2 regions of the Corynebacterium sp. HMSC071B10 genome follow, and region 1 is predicted to be linked to the other one. Evidence: predicted binding sites of a transcription regulator. Region 1 holds the regulator's gene; the other holds the start of a gene.
What was found. Region 1 encodes LexA, which represses DNA repair genes until DNA is damaged. Its sites were predicted from a motif close to CGAACANNTGTTCG; they were not measured.

Region 1 (3,841 bases):
GCCCAATTATGCCCGATCGTGTGGGAATACTCAAGGAAACGGGCATAAACCCACATACGTGGGGGGGCTTACCCCTCCTCCTCGGTGAGGATGACCTGCACCCCGTTGCGCTCAATCTCCTCGACGAAGGAGGCTGGCGCGTCGGCATCCGTGATGAGCACGTCGATATCGTCGATCGAGCCGAAGCTGACCAGGTAGTCGTTGCCCAGCTTGGAGGAATCACACATCACCACAACCTTGCGAGCGTTGGTTACCATGGCCTGCTTCACCGCTGCCTCCTGCGCGTCTGCGGTGGAAAGCCCGTGGTCGATGGTGAGTGCGTTCGTGCCGATGAAAGCCACGTCGGCCCGCAGGATGGCGAGCGATCGCAGCGCGATATCGCCGACGACAGCCTGGGTGATCGCGCGAACGTTGCCTCCGAGCAGCTGCACGTCCTGCACGTCGGCGCTCGAGAGGTCAAGCGCGGTGGGCAGCGAGTTTGTTACGATGTGGCACTCGCGTGCTGGCGGGTGTTTTGCCATGAGCGAGGCGAGCCCGTTGATCGTGGTGCCGGAATCTAAAAAGATCGAGCCGCCAGGCTTGTCTGGCACAAAATTCAGCGCGGCGCGTGCGATCGCGAGCTTCGCAGCAGAAGCGGTTCGGTAGCGAGCGTCGAGCGGGAACTCTGTGGTGAGGAACGATTGGCTGGCCACGGCACCGCCGTGCACGCGGTGGACCAGCCCCTCGGTGTCCAGCACAGCCAGGTCGCGGCGGATTGTTTCCGCGGTTACCCCGAACTTCCCAGCAAGTTCTGTGACGTTGACCCGTCCCTCAACTGCAGTCAGCGAGGCGATCTGCCGCCGACGTTCTTCTGCGTACACGGCGCTCCTTCGGCTCCTTTGGCACACTAAGCAAAAACCAACACGTTGACCGTATTGTTGCAAAAATCGGTGCCCGGTTACACCCTTTTACTTCCGTTTCCCCCGCTTTGGGGGCGGCGAAAGCCACACTTTGTGCGGCATGCCGACCCGCATCAGGGGTGATTTACAGGGTGCGGAAGACGGAGACGACGCGGCCCATGATCTCGGCATGCGTACCGTCGATAGGCGAGTAGGCGTCATTGTGTGGCAAAAGCCACACGCCGGTGGAGTCCTTGTGAAACTCCTTTACCGTTGCCTCGCCGTCAAGCAGTGCGGCAACGAATTCGCCCTCCTCTGCTACCGGCTGGGAGCGCACCACGACCCAGTCGCCGGGCAGGATGCCTGCATCCCGCATTGACTCGCCAACAACCTGCAGCATGAACAGGTCGCCGTCTCCCAAAAGCTCCTCGGGCAGCGGGTAGTAGCTCGTCACATTCTCCTCGGCGAGGATCGGGGAGCCGGCGGCAATCTGGCCGACAACAGGAACGTAACGCGCATTCGAAGCATCTTCCGGGGCCTCCGCCGCCGGAGCCTTCTGGCGCTGCTTTGTGTTGGGCAGGTGGCGGAGATCAACCGCACGCGGTTTGTTCGGGTCCCGGCGCAGGAAGCCCTTCTTCTCCAGCTCTTTGAGTTGGTATGCGACAGAAGACGTGGATTGTAGCCCCGCCGCATCTCCGATCTCGCGAATGCTCGGCGGATATCCGCGCAGCACCACCGCGTCCTGGATAACCTCCAGGATCCTGCGCTGGCGATCAGACAAAACGCTCATGTCTAAGTTCTTGTTTTCGGGTTTCTTGCGTGCCATGGGTGCTCCTTAATTGTGAAATTGGTGGCGCGTATCGCGCACTCTCTAACCTACCAGACAGGGCAAGGGTGTTCGACTTCTTCTTTGTGGGGTAGACAGCGTTGTGTTTGGGGTGCTATAAATCGAACACGTAACCTAATGTCGAACATATGGGCGCGAGACCGTTCGGTAATGTTCGTCCGGTTTTTAGAATGAAGAAAACGCACAAAGGAGCACAACAATGACCATCATGCACAACCACCCGTATTCGGTCGCTACGAGCGCGAAGTCACGTGGGTATCGCGGATACCCTGTTGCAGAATGGGACCTCATGGAACGAGAACTTTCTGCACGAGAGGTACGCCCTGTTCGAACGCTCAATGTTTCGACTCCGCAGCGAACCGAGACGAGGCCGCAAGCGCGATATATTGGGGATAGCGAAAAATTACAGTTCGAATCCCGCCGCGAAAAGCGCGAAAGCGTACTGGTGGGAATCGGACTTGGAATCGCGCTTATCCTGGGATCTGCAATTGGCGGCGTGTTCTCGCCGGAACAGTCAGGTCACACCTTGCCCACCGAGGCAGAGTTCGCCTTTTACGCACAGCATTAGGTTGCACTGTCTCTCTGGCTGCGGCACCGGGTAGCGTAGGCAAGCAAGAGGATAGATGCCTAGCTGCCGGAGGAGACCGCGATGTACTGCCCGTTCTGCCACCACGAACACTCGCGGGTGACCGACTCGCGCATGATAGACGCTGGTGCCGCAATTCGGCGCCGCCGCGAGTGCACCGAGTGCGGCGGCCGCTTCACCACGGTGGAGAAGGCGGTCCTGACAGTGGTGAAGAGAAACGGCGTGAGCGAGCCCTTCGACCGCGACAAGCTCATCGTGGGTGTGCGCAGGGCGTGCCAGGGCCGCGACGTGTCTGATGACGCGCTCAAACGGCTCGCGCAGCAAGTCGAAGAAACCGTCCGTTCGCACGGCAGCTCCCAGGTGCCCGCCAACGAGATTGGGCTGGCCGTCCTCGAGCCGCTGCGCGCGCTCGATGAGGTGGCGTACCTGCGTTTCGCGTCGGTGTACAAGTCCTTCGAGAGCGCTGACGACTTCGAATCCGAAATCCGGCTGATGCGCCGCCGCGACAAGGACGACTTCTAGGCACCTAGCGCAGCTTGTCCACCATCTTTTCGATCCGGCGGGCGCTGACTGGCTTCGGCGTGCCGAGCCGCTGCGCAAAAATACTCACGCGCAGTTCCTCGATGCGCCACAGTACGTCCTTGTACGCGCGTGTTTTTTCCCGCCCCGCTGGTAGCGTCTTGCGCTTCGCTTCCAGGTAGGCCTTTGCAGTGTCGATGACCTCCTGGCGGTCCGCATCGCGGTCCGGGTCCATCCGCATGTCCTCCAGCCGCAGGCGCATGGCCTCGATGTAGCGCGGCAAGTGCTGGAGGTTGACTAGCCCGTGGATCGTCAGCGCGTTCTTCGGGAGGAAAAACGCCAGCTGCGACTTCATGTCGTCGATGGCTGGGCCCTCCCACTGGGAAAGCTCGCTGGCCATGTTGGCGTACGCCACCAAGCCCGGTGTGACTCCTACCACCATGCGGCGCACTGCGCCCGGCACCTCCGGCTTGATACGCGCGACGAGTGCGTCGAAGTCTTCCGGCGTACGCACCGGCCCGCCGTGCTTGATCAGAAGATCGCGGATAGAGGCGACGCGGGCATCCTCGACCAAGCCCGCGGCACCGCCGTGTGGGTACTGGTCGACTGCGACCTTCTGGCGCAGCGGCAAGCCCTTCGTCATCTGCTGCGGGGAGACCGAGATCTTGCGCAACAGCATGGTCAGCGTCGCCGTCATCATTGAGGCATCCGCCGCGGCCTTGGTGGGGAAGACCTTCACGCGCACGCCATCGCGTGTCACCTCGAGGGCGGGGTAGGCGTCGACCTCGTTGCCGTCGATGGTGGTCGGCACCGTCTCAGGCACCTCGCCGAGCGAGTCGGCGGTCCAAGCTTGTACTGCCTTCGACTCGGAGGCGCGGCCCGCCTTGGACACCGACGACGAGATTTTGCCCGCCTGCCTGCGCTTGAGGGCATCGACATCTTTGTCGTGGTCGACGATGTCGCCACGGCGATCGATCGCGGCGAAGGTGACCCGCAGGTGCGCCGGCAGCC
Region 2 (3,841 bases), on a different contig from region 1:
GCTGGTTGAGCCAGAGGATGATCCGGTAGTGCCCGTACCTCGCGGCGAGTTCGGCGAGCCGGTCAAGCCGTTCGTGCAGCTCGGCAGCGGTGTTCAGGATGGTGCGGATGCGGGTCAGTTCGGCGTGGTGGCTGCGCAGGGAAGTCTGCTGCGTGTGGATCCGGGCGATCGCGGCGTCGGCGGCGGAGCCAGCGAAACCCGTGGCATGCAGCGCCTGTGCTGCATCTTCGGCGTTGCGCAGTTGCTTCTCGACGTCCCCACGCACCCGCCCCAGCTCCCACACCGCTCCCCGAAGCTGCCCCGTAATGAGCGCGGGCTGGTAGGTCGCGCTATGCATGCTCGAGCCTCCCCGCGAGTTCGGCGTCGAGGCGGCAGGCGGTGTCGGCGAAGTCCGCGACTGATTCGAGGTGGGCGGCGAGCGCGCGCACGGTGTGGTGGATGCCCTGTGTAAGTTCCGTGTGCGCGCCTGTTAATGCGGCTGCGGTGTGAGATGGTTGGAGCGGGATTGCAGGATAGTGCTTGGTTTCCGGGATATAGTTGCGAGCTTTGGTTGCGGTCTCTTCTGAAATAACTAAAACGGTCATGTCGCAACCGTAATATATGAAGTATGGTTGCGCAAGGGGCCGCGCGCCGGGCTAAGTTATGGCAGGGTTGGGGGATGAAACTCGCGTGCATCCAGACCACCACCGGCCCTTCCGTGCGTGACAACGTGGCGCTTGTTACCCCGCTGATCCGCGACGCCGCCGCGGAGGGTGCAACGTTGATCGTGCTGCCCGAGGCGACGAGCCAGGCCTTCGGGCAGGGCCGCCTGGACACGCAGGCAGAAGACTTGGATGGGGAGTTCGCAACGCAGCTCGCCGAGCTAGCAACGGAGACCGGCACCACCATCGTCGCCGGGACCTTCCGCCCGGCGGATACCCGCGAGGTGGACGGCAAGACGATCCACCGTGTCTTCAATACCGCGCTGATCACCGGTGGGGGCGTGCATAAAGGCTACGACAAGATCCACACCTACGACGCCTTTAACTACCGCGAGTCCGACACCGTGCGCCCCGGCGAGGAACTCGTCCTCTTTGAGCACGAGGGAGTGCAGGTGGGCGTGGCCGTCTGCTTTGATATCCGCTTCCCCGAGCAGTTCCGCGAGCTCGCACGCCGCGGGGCCGAAGTCATCGTCGTGCCGACGAGCTGGGCGGACGGCGAGGGCAAGCTCGAGCAGTGGCGACTGCTCACCCGCGCCCGCGCGCTCGACTCCGGGGTGTTCCTCGCGGCGGCGGGTCAGGCGCGCCCCGACTTTTTGGAAAAGGCCGGGCAGGAATCCGGGCCGACCGGTATCGGCCACTCCGTGGTGACCGCGCCCGACGGCACTGTGGTTGCCGAGGCTGGCTACGGGCCCGAAACGCTCATCGTGGACATCGATCCCGCGCGCGTCGCCAAGGTGCGCAAGGCGCTGCCGGTGGTGGAGATCGAAGCCGCGACGACGATGCGGTAGGGGAGTTTCCTTAAAAAACTGCGCAATGCGCAGTTATTCGCGCACGTTTGTTCGCTCCGTGGTCGACCTTCGAACGCGCCCTGAGAAAACTGCGCAATGCGCAGTTTTTGACCCTCATGTGATGGTGGTGGCAGGGCTGGTTGTGATGTCTAAGAAGCGCTTTTATAACTCGCTATAAAACTCGCATTATCGCAGGTGGGAGCCATGATCGGGTGGCCTGTTACGCTTCCTTTTCAAACGTCCATCACCTAAAGGGAAGACCGCGAACATGACCACTCCCACCGACACTCAAACAGCTAACAAAAGCGCCATTTCTGTGGCCGAGGCTTCGCCCATCACGGACGAAAACATGAGCGAGCAGGAGGCGGTGCAAGCCATTGCCGATCGAATCGAAGCAACTTTCGGCGGCATCACACGCCATAAAGCCCGCCTCCTCTACGACATCGGAATCTTCGACTCTTTGCGCCTTGCCCGAAAATGTGGCGCGAAAACGACCGCAGGTTGGCTCATTCGCCGCCTTGGGATTTCACAAACCACCGCGCACGAGTATGTGCGTATTGCCCGGAAGCTCACGCGCCATCAACTACTCGCCGGTGCCTTTGCTGACGGGGCGGTGAACTACTCCAAGGTCCGGCTCCTGATGCCGTATCTGGCAAAGAATGATGAGCAACTGCTTATCGATATGGCGCGCGACTACACTTACCACCAGCTGGAGGCGGAGCTTGCGCTGCTTGAGCGCGATGATGAGGACTCCGCGAAGGCACAGCCGAAGTCGTACGTGCGCATCGCTGAGCGCAAAAACGGCCGTTTCGGCCTGTGGGCCGACCTCAGCCCCATGGAGGGTGCGCAGGTTGCCGCAGCGCTGAAGATCGGTGAGTTGGCCTACCATGACGTCGATTTACAAGACGTCGTCGGCCGTGATGTCGTCGATGAGACGCTGGACGCGATGCCGACCTCCTCAGGATTCGGCATGCCCACCGGCAGAGTGATGCTGGCCGCGTTCATGGGCATGGTCAACATCGTCCGCTCGCGCCCGAAGAATCCCCTGCGTACACCGGGCGCGCACGTCAACATCGTCACCACCGTCGATGGTGGGGCCTATCTGCCGGTGGGAGGGAGCGCGGCGTCGGCAAGCGTGGCTCATGCCGTGGCGAACGCGATGGTGCGGGTGAACACGGTCGACGAGAACGGGCTGATTCTCAACACGTCGCGAGCGTCGCGTCTTGCCACGGACGGGCAGGTCAACGCGCTCATGACCATGTGGGGCGGGGAGTGTGCGACACCTGGGTGTAATCACACAAAGTTTATCGAGGTCCATCACGTCCATGATTGGGCTACTGGCGGGGCCACCGACCTGGATAACCTCATACCGCTGTGTTCGGCGTGCCATTCGCTTGTTTCCGACGAGTACATCGAGATCAAAGCCGACGGGCCGGACTACCATTTCGTCTTCCCGGACGGGACAAGGCACGTCTCGATGAACTACCAGCGCCCCAAACGCGACGATACCGCGCTCACGCTCGCCGAATACAACGCGCTCGATGATCTCTAAAGCGCTCGCTGGCAGAACCAGTCGGGCTCGGCGTCGGGTGCGATGACCAGCGGTGCCGGTGCGCCGGCCTCACGGAGTGCGTCGGCCAGCAACGTGCAGCGCGCGGTCGACCCGCAGAGGATGAGGCGGCGGCCCCACCACGTGCCGGTCGCCGCGGCGAGGTGCTCGAGGGGAGCCCAGACGCGGCGCAGCCCCTCGCACACCGCGGGTGCCTCCGAGCTTTCTGGGTCAATGACCTGCTCGGCCACGCAGGTCACGGTGAGCCAGTCGCGGGCGGCTGCGCTGGAGGCGAGCGAGGCGAAGGTCTGCAGGTCGTAGAATTCGTCCTCGTGCTCGACGCCGATCATCAGCTCCACCTGCGGGCGCTCCGGGCGGTCCATGAGTTCGAAGACCATCGCTTTGGCGGCGGCGAGGCCGGTGCCGTCGGCAATCAGCAGGACGCGCTCGTTCGGGGAAGTGCTGTCTTCGGGAAACGGCACGGGGCCGTAGGCGGTGCCGAGGGTCACGTGGTCGCCGACCTCGACGTCCAGCTCGTCGCGGACGTGAAACTCCACCTGCCCCAGCTCGTTCGGCGGCAGCGCGGGCGCGAGCGAGTTCCACACGCCCTGGCGATCCGCCTGCATGACGGGGATGACCTGGCCGGCCGCGTACTCGAGCGGGGTGCTCGTTTCCAGGCGCACGATGCGGGTATCGGCGGCGCTGGGGCTCCCTGAGCTTGCCGACGCCTCCGTCACCGCCATCACTTGCGCCGCCGAAGCCGGGGGAACACCGTCCAGGTCCGCCTGCTCGATGGCCTCCTT

Region 2: a site for LexA is predicted at 1,530-1,543, ahead of HMPREF2990_RS08425 (HNH endonuclease signature motif containing protein). Genes of this name have one in related genera too.

What each region holds. Positions count from the first base shown of each region.
Region 1 covers NZ_KV818007.1:227,661-231,501, forward strand. Annotated here, with positions in the region: gene HMPREF2990_RS07735 (DeoR/GlpR family DNA-binding transcription regulator) at 69-860, opposite strand; gene lexA (transcriptional repressor LexA) at 1,024-1,704, opposite strand; gene HMPREF2990_RS12725 (hypothetical protein) at 1,925-2,293, shown strand; gene nrdR (transcriptional regulator NrdR) at 2,375-2,833, shown strand; gene hrpA (ATP-dependent RNA helicase HrpA) at 2,838-3,841, opposite strand, start outside.
Region 2 covers NZ_KV818008.1:34,504-38,344, forward strand. Annotated here, with positions in the region: gene HMPREF2990_RS08410 (alpha/beta hydrolase) at 1-337, opposite strand, end outside; gene HMPREF2990_RS08415 (hypothetical protein) at 330-584, opposite strand; gene HMPREF2990_RS08420 (carbon-nitrogen hydrolase family protein) at 659-1,489, shown strand; gene HMPREF2990_RS08425 (HNH endonuclease signature motif containing protein) at 1,758-3,041, shown strand; gene HMPREF2990_RS08430 (ferredoxin reductase domain-containing protein) at 3,038-3,841, opposite strand, start outside.